Linked DNA regions of Gemmata palustris. The protein of the gene in region 1 interacts with the protein of each later gene in a pairwise test. Links are inferred from orthologs where the notes say so. Each region holds a gene or a part of one and is shown in the gene's direction. Other genes may lie near its edges. The genes, in order: J8F10_RS00085 and J8F10_RS02730.

Region 1 (6,556 bases):
GCATTACGTCCCCTTTTATGGGGATCGCAGCACCCCGGGGATCATCGGCGGACCCAAGAAGGCCGGGACCTCGTTCTTTCACGCGTACGCCACCGGGGTACTGATTCACAAGCACCGGCGGTACACCGTGGGGCTGATGAGCGTGACGAAAGGAACCAAGCCGCACCAGCAGGTGCAGACCCTTCTGGACCAGGTGGCGGCCCGCGGGCTCACGGTCCGCGGGGTGGTTCTGGACGCCGGGTTCGACAGCGGGGAGACCCTGTTGCTGTTGCAGGAACGGAACCTGAGCTACACGGTCCCGATGCGCAAGAAGGGCACCGGTACCAACCGCCGCAACGCCAGCTACACCCAACCCCACGGCACCATCACCACCATGGAGTGGGTCACCGAGAAGAGCCGCAAGGCGGTATCGACTCGGGTGCTCGTGTGGCAACGGAAGGGCGAATCGCACGCCCGGGTGTACGCGTTCCGCGGGTGGGGCGATGCGACCGCCGTGTCGGAGGCGAACCGGGCTCGGTTGGGGCGCCGGCGGTACCGAGAGCGGTTCGGGATCGAGACCAGCTATCGGCAGAAGAACCAGGCCCGCGGGTGGACCACCAGCACCAACCCCGAGTACCGGTTGCTGCTCGAGGGCGTGGCCCTGCTGTTGCGCCAGGTGTGGGTGTACCTGACGCTCCGGATCGCTCGGGCACGCGGGCTCGCGCCGACCGCCTGGGTCGCCCAGTTCCCGTTGGCCGAGATGCTCGACTGGCTCACGCAACGGATCCGCTCACGATACCCACGCACACGATGTATTACCCTGCCACACAATACACTTACAACCAACGCAACGCCTTGAAACTACTGGCAAGGGAGCGGAGACGTCCCCGCTCCCTTGCGGTCGCGGCTCGTTCAAATCGCTGCTGCGTTTCGGTGACTCCGCGTTGCTTGTGGGCACCGAACGAGTCCCATTTCCAAGCGATTCGCATAATGAACAATCAGCAAGATTCACAGCAGCGGGAACTTCCGTTCTGGGCGGGCGCGTACCGGCGCCCGAGGCGGAGAGCCTTCTTGCCAATAAAAATGACCGTGGCCCGGTGTTAACGTGACAAAGTTAATCGCTGAAGTTGCAAATGGGCGGAAGTCCTCGTAAACCAGGATACGATGGCACAGGTAAACCCTCGAATTTTGCCCGGTTACCGGTTGAGCATCAGTTTCACGCTCGTGTATTTGAGTGTGCTGGTGATTATACCGTTGGGCGCGTGCGTTGTGACCGCGACGCAGCTCAGTTGGGATCAGTTCCGCGCTGCGGTGTGGACCGAGCGGGCTCGGGCCGCTTACGCACTCACGTTCGGCGCTTCACTTGCCGCCGCCCTCATTAGTGCCGTTCTCGGGCTGCTCATCGCCTGGGTGTTGGTGCGTTACGAGTTCCCCGGTCGGCGCATTTTCGACGCGCTCGTCGATTTGCCGTTCGCGCTTCCCACTGCGGTCGCGGGGTTGGTGTTCTCGAACCTCTACGTCGCGAACGGGTGGCTCGGCCAGTTCCTCGTTCCGCTCGGTATCGAAGGCTCGTACTCGCGGCTCGCGGTGGTGCTGGTGCTGACCTTCATCGGGTTCCCGTTCGTCGTGCGGACACTTCAGCCCGTGCTTGGCGCGCTTGATGCGGAAGCAGAAGAAGCCGCTGCGCTGCTCGGCGCGAGCCGGTGGCAGACGTTCCGCCGGATCACGTTCCCCGCACTACTCCCCGGATTGCTCACCGGGTTCGCGCTGGCATTCGCACGCGGACTGGGTGAGTACGGCAGCGTGGTCTTCGTTTCGGGGAACATGCCGTTCAAAACAGAGATCGCCGCGTTCCTGATCGTCAGCCGGCTCGAAGAGGGGCGCCCGAACTCGTACCGCGAAGCGACCGCGATCGCTACGGTTCTCTTGGTCGCGTCGTTCCTGATGCTCGTGTTCATCAACCGCCTCGAAGCCCGTTCGCGAAAATGGAGTGGGTGACCCATGACGCCCACTGAAGCCAACCGCCGTACCGCCCGACGCACCGACCCGCTCTGGGTTCGGGTCACGCTCACATCGCTCGCGCTACTCGTGCTCACGGTGCTGGTCGTGATTCCCGTGGTGAGCGTGTTCGCGGAAGCACTCGCTGATGGCGTCGGCGCGTACTGGAGCAACCTCACGGGCGACGCGGACACGCGCCACTCGGTGCTGCTCACGCTTACGGTCGCGCCGCTCGCGGTGCTGTCGAACTTGGTGTTCGGTGTCGCCGCAGCGTGGGCGATTACGCGGTTCAAGTTCCCCGGGCGCACACTGTTAGTGACGCTCATCGACGTGCCCTTTTCGGTGTCACCGGTGGTCGCGGGGTTGATGTTTGTGCTCCTCTTTGGCTTGCAAGGCTTATTGGGGCCGTGGCTCCGCGCGAACGGTTTTCAGGTGCTCTTTACCGTGCCGGGGCTGGTGCTCGCGACCACGTTCGTCACGCTGCCGTTCGTTGCACGCGAACTGATTCCCGTGATGGAAGCGATTGGCCCGGATGAAGAATTCGCCGCCCTGAGTTTGGGCGCGAACGGTCGGCAGATCTTCTGGCGCATCACGCTGCCGAACATCAAGTGGGGCCTGCTCTACGGCGTCATCCTGTGCAACGCCCGTGCGATGGGCGAGTTCGGTGCGGTGTACGTCGTATCGGGCCGGATCGCGGGCGAAACCTGTACGATGCCGCTTCAAGTGGAAGTGCTGTTCCAGGACTTCAACAGTCCGGCCGCGTTCGCGCTCGCGTCCGTGCTGACGATGCTCGCGGTCGTCACGCTGTTGCTCAAGGTCTGGGTCGAAGGAAAGAAGAACTCCACCGCAGAGGGCACGGAGAGCGCAGAGAAAACGAAGGCGAACGCGAACTGATCTCGCGCTCTCTGCTGTGAACCAAACTATGTCAATTACAGCCCAAAACGTAACGAAGCGGTTCGGTGGGTTCGTCGCGCTCGATAACGTGAGCGTCGATTGCCCGGTCGGGGAACTGGTGGCGCTCCTCGGCCCGTCCGGGTCCGGGAAGACCACCCTGCTCCGCGTGATCGCGGGGCTAGAAGTGCCCGACTCGGGTACCGTACTCTTCCGCGACGACGACATCACCAAACACTCCGCACGCGACCGCAACGTGGGGTTCGTGTTCCAGCACTACGCACTGTTCCGGCACATGACCGTGTTCGAGAACGTGGCGTTCGGGCTGCGCGTGCGGAAGTGGCCGGAAGAGCGCGTCCGCGATCGCGTGAAGGAACTGCTTCGTCTCGTGCGCCTCGAAGAGAAGGCGCCACTCTATCCCGCGAACCTGTCGGGCGGTCAGAAGCAGCGCATCGCGCTTGTTCGCGCGCTGGCGCCCGAACCGAAGGTGCTGCTACTCGATGAACCGTTCGGTGCCCTTGATGCGAAGGTGCGGGCCGAACTGCGCGACTGGCTCCGCCGGCTCCACAACGAACTGCACGTCACGAGCATTTTCGTCACGCACGATCAGGAAGAAGCGTTCGAGGTCGCAGACCGGGTGGTGGTGCTGAACAAGGGGCGCGTGGAGCAAGACGGCCGGCCGATCGAGGTGTTCGAGCACCCGAAGAACGAGTTCGTAATGGACTTTTTGGGGAACGTGAACAAGTTGCCGGTCCGGGTCGAAGGCGGTCGGGCGCTGCTGGGGGAAACCGGCACGGTCGAACTCCCCGCCAAACTGTTCGGCACGAACGAGAACGGGCGCACGGACGCCTACATCCGCCCGCACGAACTCGACATCTCGCGCACCGCCGAGGGCGGGAATTGTTTGCTCAGCAAGATCGTTCACATCAACCCCGCCGGCTCGGTTGTGAAGGTCCGGCTCCTGGCCGAAGACTTCGGCCTCATGATTAATGTGGACGTCACCCCGGACCGCTACCACGCGCTCGCACTCAAACAGAATGAAACCGTGTACGTTACGCCGAAGAGCGCTCGGATCTTCGAGGCGGAATACATAATTTGAGCAGTCGGCATTGCCCACCAAGTGTCTTTCCAGCAAACAGCTTGCGGATATAACCGCAAGCTGTTTCTGCTTTTATGCGGCTGATGAATTCATTATCACATTTCGCACTTGTTAAGTGATTAATCTGCCGATACACTTCCTGAGCCCGACTAAGACGCTTTGCGAAGTGATGATTCGGAGCAAGACCATGACTGAGGGACTACTCGACCGCTACTTCCGCCTCCTGTCCGGTCGGTTGCCGGCCGCGGAATACGGTGTGATCGCAGAACCGGCGGACGACACGAGCGCCGCTGAAGTCGCCAGTTCGATGGCTCCGGAGTGTCTTTGTTGACGCGCTGATGTTCGATCCGAGTCCGACCTACCACCGCGCGATGCGCCCGCTCGCGTCTTCCTTTACCGAAGTCCAATGACACCCAGCTACACACACCGGCGCGGCCGAGTCATCGTTTCATTCGCCCTCTTCGCGGTTTGCGCCGCGCTCACCGGGTGCGGTCAGAAGGGGCCGGTCCTTTATCCCGTGACCGGGAAGGTCACGGCGCCCGATGGGAAGTCGCTCGAGCACGCGACCGTGGTGTTCCACCCGGTCGATGCGACCGACCCGAACGCGGTAAAGCCGCGGGGTAAGGTGGGCGCGGACGGGTCGTTCACCCTGACCAGCTACACCACCGGTGACGGCGCGGCGCCCGGCGAGTACCGCGTAACGGTCGAATTGTGGCTGAGCGGGAAGGGTGACGACCCGCCGGCGAACCGCTTGTCCGACAAGTACGCGAAACCCGATTCGTCGGGCCTGAAGGCGACCGTGAACGCCGGCCCGACCGAACTGACCCCGTTTACTGTGAAGCGCTGAACACTAACTACCTGACGAACTCTCTCCTAACCAATCGAGGAACTGTCTGTGACGACCCGAATTCGCCCGCTGAACCGCCGCGCGTTTACCCTAATCGAGCTCCTGGTGGTGATCGCCATCATTGCGATCTTGATCGGGTTACTCCTCCCCGCGGTCCAAAAGGTTCGCGAAGCGGCCGCCCGCATGACGTGCAGTAACAACCTGAAGCAATTCGGCTTGGCGTTCCACAACTACCACGACCCCAACAACGGGCTGCCGAGCAACATCCGCCCGGACGCGGTCAGTACGGTCCGCGTGCGCTGGGCGACGTACCTGCTCCCGTACATCGAGCAGGACAACCTCTACAAGCAGGTGAGCCTGACGACGAACTGGCACTTACAGCCGGGGACGTTCGGCACCAAGTTGAAGGCGTTCGAGTGCCCGTCGGCCCCGAACGGACAAGTGGTGGACGGCGCGCCGGACACGTCGCCCGCGTGGACGAACATCGTCGCCAACGGTGACTACAGCGGGTTCTACGGCGTGTCCCCGGAACTGGAGACGCTCGGCCTCATCACCACCGGGACGGGCAAGGTCGATAACGGCGCGATCTCGAAGACGACCAAGCTGAACTTCAGCGCCTTCAGCGACGGGCTGAGCAACACGCTGCACCTGACGGAGAGCGCGGGCCGCCCGAACATTTACCGGAACGGCAGGTTGGTGATTACCGCGAGTGGCCTCAACCGCGTGAACGGCGGCGGCTGGTGCCGGCCCGCCTCGGAACTGAACATCCTGCGTGGGTCCGATGCCACGGGTACCACCTTCCCCGGCGCGAGCGCGGTCAACGCGACCAACGGCGAAGCGCTCGGCAGTTACCCGCACCCGTTCTACAACACGGACGGCACCGGCCACATTTACAGCTTCCACACCGGGGGCACGAACGCGCTGTTCGCCGACGGCTCGGTCCGCTTCATCCGCCAGTCGATCAGCATTCGGGCATTGGCCGCGATGGTGACGCGCAACGGCGGCGAAACGCTCAGCGACAACAATTAATCCTTTGAGATCGCTGATTACATCGGGTCGACGAGTTCGTGTCCCACTGGAGCGGCACACGAACTCGTCGACCCGATTGCTTCTACTTGGTCATCACTTCGCGAATCGTTTCTCGCACCAATTCCAACTTTTCACTCCACTGAAACTCACGCACGACTCGCGACCGCCCGGTATCACCGAGTGCTTGCCGGAAGTTCGCGTCAGTGACCAATCGACCGAGGTGTTCCGCGAGTTCCGTAACGTCACCGCACGCGGCCTGAAGCCCATCAATGTTGTGGCGAACGAGTTCGGCCGGTCCACCCGCGCGGTAGACGAGGTTTGGTTTCTCATTGGCCCACGCTTCGAGCAGCACCAGCCCGAACGAATCGCAGCGCGACGGCAGTGCGAAGCAATCAATCCCCGCGAAGAAGTCGCGCTTCTGCTCATCGGTGAGCGTGCCGAGTCGCGTCACGCGATCTTTCGGCCCGAACGTGTTCCAGAACGTGCGGAAGTTCGGCATCTCCGGCCCCGCCAACACGACATGGAACCGGTGCCCCCGCGCCCACGCTCGTTCTGCGGCAAGCAGCAGATCGACGGTCCCTTTCTCGGCGCTGTTGTTGGCCAAATGCCCGACGACCGCCTCTCCCTCTCCGATACCCCACCCTCGTCGCGTGCTTCCACGATTGCCGCCGGTGCATTCGCTTGCATCGACCCCCAAACCTTGCAGCACAACT
Region 2 (6,761 bases), 660 kb from region 1 along the record:
AAATCGCGTACCGGGCGCGGCAGGCGCTCAAGCGCATGGAGAAGGTGCCGCACGCCGCGGTCGCCGCGGCCGCCGCCCGCACGCTCGCGAAGCTGAAGCCGAGCGGGGCCGCGGCCGCCCTGATCGGGTTCCTCCCGATGGCCGACTCGGACGAAGTGGCCGAGGAGATCGGGGCCGCGCTGGTCGCGCTGGCCGTCGCGGACGGCAAGGCCGAACCCGCACTCATCAAGGCGCTCGACGACAAGTCGGTCCTGCGCCGGTCCGCGGCCTACGTCGCGCTCATTGAGGGCGGCCCGACCACGGAGCGCATCCGCATTAAAGATGCGTTCCCGCTCGTGAAAGCGGCCGTGGCGAAGGAGCCCGACGTGGACGCCAAGTTCCGCGGGATGTGGGCGCTGCTCCTCACGAGCCGCGAAAAGGAGTTCGTGCCCGCGCTGATCGACCTGATCCCCAAGTTGCCGCGCGGCCGCATCTGGCAGCTCGAAGAGTTCCTCCTCCAGGTGGCCGGCGCGGACAAGCCCGGCGCCCGGTTCGGCAAGTCGGAAGAGTCGCTGGCGAAGGCCAAAGCTGCGTGGGCCGCGTGGTGGGAGAAGAAGGGCGCCGAGTTCGATCTCGTGAAATTCGCGTTCACCCCGCGGATCACGGGGCACACGGACATCATCGAGTTCGACCCGAACTCCGGCCGCTGCCAGCTCATCACGCTGGGGCCGGACGAGAAGGTGAAGGTGAAGATGGGCGCGGTCGGCGTCAACCAGTTGAGCTGGCCGTCGGACGTGAAGAAGCTGCCCAACGGGAACTACCTGATCGCCGAGCAGAACGGGAGCCGGGTCACCGAGCGCGACAGCACCGGGCGCATCGTGAAGAGCACGAGCGTCAGCCAGCCGCTCACGATCGACCTGCTCGCGGACGGCGGGATGGTCGTGGTGTGCCGCAACCAGGTGGTCCAGTACGACAAGGCCATGAAGCAGGTCTGGATGTACTCGCGCCAGCAGTACGACATCATGGGCGGGCGCCGGCTGCCCAACGGCGACATCGTGTTCGTCACGCAGTTCAACGGTAACAACCAGCCCAACATTTACCGGCTCGGCGCCAAGGACGGGAAAGAGATCGGTAAGCCCCTCACGCTGGGCCGGGTCCAGCAGTACCAGTCCATCGACGTGGTGGGCGAGGACAAGATCATGGTGTGCGAGGGCAACCGCGTGGTCGAGTACGACCTGAAGACCAGCAAGGAGGGCTGGAAGTTCGACGTCAACAGTGCGTCGTCGTGCCAGCGCCTGCCGAACGGCAACACGCTGATCGGGTTCCTGGAGTACAACGGGACCGCCGGTCGCGCGATCGAAGTGGACCCGTCGGGCGAGATCGTGTGGGAGTACCGGTCGAAGGACAGCCTGCAAGCGATCCGCGCGTTCCGCCGCTAGTTGTTGCGCGGGTCCGCTCCGAAGTCCGGGGGCGGGAGCGCCTTATCGGGCTTCGGACCCGGTCCGGGGCCGACCGGGTCACCGACCGGACGCGGACCCGGGGCCGGCGGGGGAGCGTCGCTCTTCGCCCGGCTCGGGAAGCAACTGTCCAAAAATCCCGCACCCGGGGCGTTGGTACACCCGGTCAGGGGTGCGAGCGCCGCGAGTAAGATGAACCGTTTCATGCCCCGGCCATAGCGTCGGGCCGGGGGCCGAGCAACCCGACTCGTTCCGGGACCGGTGAATACCCCGGCCCGTTCCGGCATCTACAGAAGTGCCATCCCGTTTCCGTATCCCGCTCCCATCCGAAGGATCACAACATGAAGGTGCTGTTCGTCGCGGCCGTGGCCGCTCTCGCGAGCCTCACGGCCGTCGGCCACGCGGAGGACAAGAAGGTGACCGGCCCGCTCCAATACAAGATGAAGGACATTGACGGCAAGGACCTCGAACTGTCGAAGTACAAGGGCAAGGTCGTGCTGTTCGTGAACGTCGCCAGCGAGTGCGGCCTCACGAAGCAGTACGCCGGGCTGCAGGAACTGTACAAAAAGTACGAGAAGGACGGCTTCGTGCTGGTCGGCGTGCCTGCCAACGAGTTCGGCAAGCAGGAGCCGGGTTCGGACGAAGAGATCAAGAAGTTCTGCAGCACCGAGTACAAGGTCACGTTCCCGATGCTGTCGAAGGTGGTCGTGAAGGGCGACGGCCAGGTGCCGCTCTACAAGACGCTGGTCGAAGCCACCCCGAACAACGGCAAGGTCGAACAGGTGAGCTGGAACTTCGAGAAGTTCCTGGTCGGGCGGGACGGCAAGGTGATCGCGCGGTTCAAGCCGACGGTCGAGCCGAACGCGCCCGAACTGGCGAAGGCGATCAAGGCCGAACTCGAGAAGCCGGCCAAGTAGGTCATCAGGAGATTCGAGGCCGGGAAGTCGCGGGCCGCAAATGGTTTGTGACTTCCCGAGCCGTTGGTATGGCCCCTCTCATCTGGCACCTCCGCGATCGCACGCTCCACATCGGCCCGCGCCCGCTGGTGATGGGCATCGTCAACGTCACCCCGGACAGTTTTTCCGACGGCGGGAAGTTCGCCGACGCGAGCGCCGCGACCGAACACGCGCTGCGGCTCGTGGCGGAAGGGGCCGACATCCTCGACATCGGTGGCGAGTCCACGCGGCCCGGCGCGGACCCGGTTGCGCTCGCCGACGAGCTGCGCCGGGTGGTTCCCGTGGTGAGGGAACTGGCGGCGCGCACCCGCGTGCCGATTTCCGTGGACACGATGAAGTCCGAGGTCGCGTTAGCTTGTCTCGAAGCCGGCGCCGCGATCATCAACGACGTGTCCGGGTTCCGCGCCGCGGCCATGATCGAAGTCGTGAGCGCGTTCCGCGCGGGGGTGATCGTCATGCACATGCGCGGCGACCCCGCAACGATGCAACTGAACCCGCAGTACGCGGACGTTGTCACTGAAGTGACGGACTACCTCCAAGAGAGGTTGCGGGTTCTGGGGGAATCCGGTATCCCACCGGAAGCCGTGTGCCTCGATCCCGGTATCGGCTTCGGGAAGGCGCTCGAACACAACCTGGACCTGCTCGCGAACCTGAACGCCGTCGCGGCGCTGGGGCGGCCCGTCTGTTTGGGCGTGTCGCGCAAGGGGTTTATCGGCAAACTCTGCGGGCGCGAACTGGCCGCGCGCGACCCCGGGTCGCTGGCTGTCGCGTCCGTCGCTGCCGCACGCGGAACCGCACACGTGTTGCGCGTCCACGACGTGGCTGGGGCGCGCGACGCCGCGATCCTGCTCGAAGCCATCGATCAACACCGTCGCTGAGGCTCTCCCGTGTCCGCTCTCCCGCCGAGTTTCGTTCCCCAGGATGATCTGGGCACATTGTGTTTGGGGTTGGCCCAACGCGCGAAGGCCGCCGCCCGCGCCCTCGCAACGGTAGCGACCGCGGCGAAGAACCAGTGGCTGCTCGCCGCCGCGGATGCGCTTGAAGCACATCAGGACGAACTCCTCGCCGCGAACGCGCGCGACGTGGCGGCCGCGCCCGGCTTCGGGCTGAACGCCGCGGCCATCGATCGCCTAACACTGAACCCGAAGCGCATCAAGGCTGCGGCCGAGGGGTTGCGTCAAGTTACCGCACTGCCCGACCCCGTGGGGGAAGTGCGCGAAGCGACCCAGCGCCCCAACGGGCTCCAGATATTGAAGGTCGGTGTGCCGCTGGGGGTCGTGTTCTTCATCTACGAATCGCGGCCTAATGTGACGGCGGACGCCGCTGCCTTATGCGTGAAGAGCGGCAACGCGGTCATTCTTCGCGGCGGAAAAGAAGCGATCCACTCGAACACGGTTCTGCACCGATTATTAAGTGCGGAACTCGCGCGCTGCGGGCTCCCCGCCGACGCGGTTCAACTCGTTCCCACAACCGACCGGCAGGCGGTCGGGCACCTGCTCGCCATGAGCGAGTTCATCGACCTAGCGATCCCGCGCGGCGGAAAGTCGCTGATCCAGCGGGTCGCGTCGGAAGCGCGGATGCCCGTCATCAAGCACTTTGACGGTGTGTGCCACGTGTTCGTCGACGCCGCGGCCGACTTGAAGGTGGCCGAGCGCATCGTGGTGAACGCGAAGTGCCAGCGCCCGGGCACGTGCAACGCGGCCGAGTGCCTGCTCGTTCACGCCGCGGTCGCGGACGAGTTCTTACCCGTTGTCGGTGCATCGCTTGTGGCGAAGGGCGTCGAACTGCGGGGGTGCGAGCAAACGCGCCGCCGGCTCCCCGGTGCGAAACACGCGGCCGACGACGATTACCGCACCGAATATCTCGACCTGATTCTGTCGATCAAGGTGGTCGCGGACCTCGATGAAGCCGTTCGGCACATCGAGACGTTCGGCTCGCATCACACGGACGCGATCGTCACGCGCGACATCAACAGCGCGCGCCTCTTCACGCAGCGCGTGGATTCCGCCGCGGTGATGGTCAACGCGAGCACCCGGTTCAACGACGGATTCGAGCTTGGCCTGGGCGCCGAAATTGGTATCAGCACGGACCGATTCCACGCGCGCGGACCGTGCGGGCTGCGCGAACTGACGACGTACAAGTTCATCGTGACCGGCGACGGGCACGTGCGCGAGTAACGGTGCTATGTTCTGTTGAAAGGGTGCGGCGCGGTGGCGGCGCCGGCCCGTTCGACTGTGGTAGCGGGCCGGGTCGTGGCCGCTACTGCTCCGGCGCACGAGTTGTGCCGACTCCACTGGACGTGACCGATGATCTACGGCGCGTTTATCCTGGTCGTGGCGTGTGGGCTGTTCTGGCTCGCGTACCGGCACCCGCGCCCGCGGCGGTGGCTGTTGCCGACCCGGGCGATGCCGCGCGCTGTGGCCGCCGTGGACCGCCAGCACCGGCACCTCCAGGCCGGCGGACTGCTCGGCGAGTCGACCTGCGAGCGGACGAAAGCCCACTTCCGCGAACTGCTCGACGCCGGGCGCGCCGATCTGGTCGAGCGCGAACTACACGCGGGTTTAGACTTTGCCGTGCAAGTCCGCGCGCTCACCGATCTCGGCACGCCCGCCGCCGCCCGCCTGCTCGAGCGCCAACTCACCCGCGTACTGACGACCGATCCCGTCGAACGGGCGTGGTACTGGGTGGACGTCGCGTCCGGGTTGCGCCGGCTGAACTTCGCCGAAGCGCTCCCAGCGGTGCTCCACTGTGCCGAGGTGGCCGGTGATTCGCCGCAAGGCGCGGTGCTCGCGGCCGAGGCGGTTTGCTTCGCCAATTTCTCCACGCTGTTGCGTCACCCGAGCCGCACCTTGAGCCGTCGGGCGCTGCGGGCGCTGGTTGCCGCCGCTCGTGCCGCGCGGACGGGCACCGTTGATGCCGCGCCGCTGATCCGCGCCGGGTTGGGGGACACGCTCGCCGAACTCACGAGCCGCGCGGACCTGTGCGCTGACCCGTGGTTGACCAGCGCGCTGATCGAGGCCGAGCGCCACTTCCGCCGACTTGGACACTGGGCGCGGTTCGTGCCGCCCGACGTTCGCGCACTGGCCGCGCGCCAGGAAGTGCGCCTCGGGGCCACCGCGGATCACCGGTTGAACTGGCTCGGGGGCGCGCCCGGTCGCTTACTCGCGCGCTTCCCGGTGGCAGGGGCGGACGAGCAGGGGGCCGCGCTCCGGTGCCTGTTCGATTTACGCGCGGACGTGACGAAACTGTTCCCGTATTTGCCGGACCGCCGGGAGCCCTGGTGGACGGACGCGGTTCGCGCACTGCAGTGGGCACGCTCGTCCGTCGTCGGCCCCGTACTGGCGGGGCAGGCGGCGCGCTTCGCGCGCAAAACGCGGCACCACGGGCGCGCCGCGGTCGTCCTCGCGACGCTACGCGGCCACGCCTGTTACGAGGTCGAGCGCGTGCTGGTGCGGAACGCGACCGCCACGAACCCGGCCCTGCGGCACGCGGCCATCGGTTCGCTGGGCTGGTGGCCGCCGTTCGACGCGAACCACGTGGTGCGCACACTTCGCGTCGCCCGTACCGATTCGGACACGGAAACGCGCAGTGCCGCGGTGTCCGCGCTGGCCCGGTTGGGCGAGCGCTCCGCGCTCGCGGAAGTCACGGCCGGCTTGAGCAGCGAGGAACCCGCGATCCGCCAAGGCGCTGCGGGGCGAATCGCGACGGAAGAACTGTCATGGGCGTGGCCGGACCTGGAAACTGCGGCCGAATCGACCGACCCGGACACCGCGCTCGCCGCGGCCGAGGCGCTCGAGTGCCTCCGCGAACGGCTGTTCGGGTTCGCGCGGTAGCGCGGAGCCTTCGCGGTGGGGAGCGTATCCGCCTTCGACCCGGCGGGTACATTTTTGAGGAGGGGGTAGTTGACTGCGACGACCGAGTGTGGATGATCGCTGGCGGATCATTTCAACAGACAGCGATTGACTCGGGTCACGGCCCCGAAGGGAGTGGGTGTGAGAATCCGCTACGAGAACACCATCGACGATTTCGTTGCGCTGGCCCGCTTTCACAACGATCACTCGCCTGCGGCCCGTCGGGTACGTGTGCGCGCGACGTGGCTGTTTGCCGTCGGTGTTTCGGCGATCACCGCCGGGGTTACCTTCAAGATGTGGGAGGCCCGGCACGCGCGCGGAGAGGGGACCGAGGCATGGGTCGCCCCTTTAATATTTGCATCGATTATTTTGATTTCCCTCATCATATCCCTCCTCCGTATGCCGGGCGGATTTCGGCGCCAGGCCGAGCGCCAGGCCCGCCGGATGTACGCGGAAGCAACGAATAAGAGTGTGCTCGGGACTCGCGAACTTGAACTGATCGGGAGCGAGTTGATCTC

The links.
Region 2: the proteins of J8F10_RS00085 (region 1) and J8F10_RS02730 interact in binary tests that used the Escherichia coli proteins (3 or more experiments, as listed by UniProt). The link is inferred for Gemmata palustris from one-to-one orthologs.

The regions. Positions count from the first base shown.
Region 1 is NZ_JAGKQQ010000001.1:15,073-21,628, forward strand. Bases 2,146-4,933 are described here. They hold J8F10_RS00085 (sulfate/molybdate ABC transporter ATP-binding protein), read left to right. Parts: upstream 2,146-2,899; coding sequence 2,900-3,967; downstream 3,968-4,933. Other genes in these bases: cysW (sulfate ABC transporter permease subunit CysW), read left to right, coding at 2,146-2,871; J8F10_RS00090 (hypothetical protein), read left to right, coding at 4,155-4,298; lptM (LPS translocon maturation chaperone LptM), read left to right, coding at 4,374-4,814; J8F10_RS00100 (DUF1559 domain-containing protein), read left to right, coding at 4,863-4,933. Also shown: J8F10_RS38170 (transposase), read left to right, coding at 1-838; sulfate ABC transporter permease subunit CysT, read left to right, coding at 1,144-1,977; more of cysW, read left to right, coding at 1,981-2,145; more of J8F10_RS00100, read left to right, coding at 4,934-5,843; J8F10_RS00105 (glycosyltransferase family 4 protein), read right to left, coding at 5,926-6,556. UniProt on the Escherichia coli protein: Part of the ABC transporter complex CysAWTP involved in sulfate/thiosulfate import. Responsible for energy coupling to the transport system.
Region 2 is NZ_JAGKQQ010000001.1:676,047-682,807, forward strand. Bases 2,432-5,424 are described here. They hold J8F10_RS02730 (glutamate-5-semialdehyde dehydrogenase), read left to right. Parts: upstream 2,432-3,279; coding sequence 3,280-4,569; downstream 4,570-5,424. Other genes in these bases: folP (dihydropteroate synthase), read left to right, coding at 2,432-3,270; J8F10_RS02735 (HEAT repeat domain-containing protein), read left to right, coding at 4,699-5,424. In the rest of the region: J8F10_RS02710 (outer membrane protein assembly factor BamB family protein), read left to right, coding at 1-1,418; J8F10_RS02715 (hypothetical protein), read right to left, coding at 1,415-1,642; J8F10_RS02720 (glutathione peroxidase), read left to right, coding at 1,778-2,353; more of folP, read left to right, coding at 2,422-2,431; more of J8F10_RS02735, read left to right, coding at 5,425-6,225; J8F10_RS40200 (YcxB family protein), read left to right, coding at 6,385-6,761. UniProt on the Escherichia coli protein: Catalyzes the NADPH-dependent reduction of L-glutamate 5-phosphate into L-glutamate 5-semialdehyde and phosphate. The product spontaneously undergoes cyclization to form 1-pyrroline-5-carboxylate.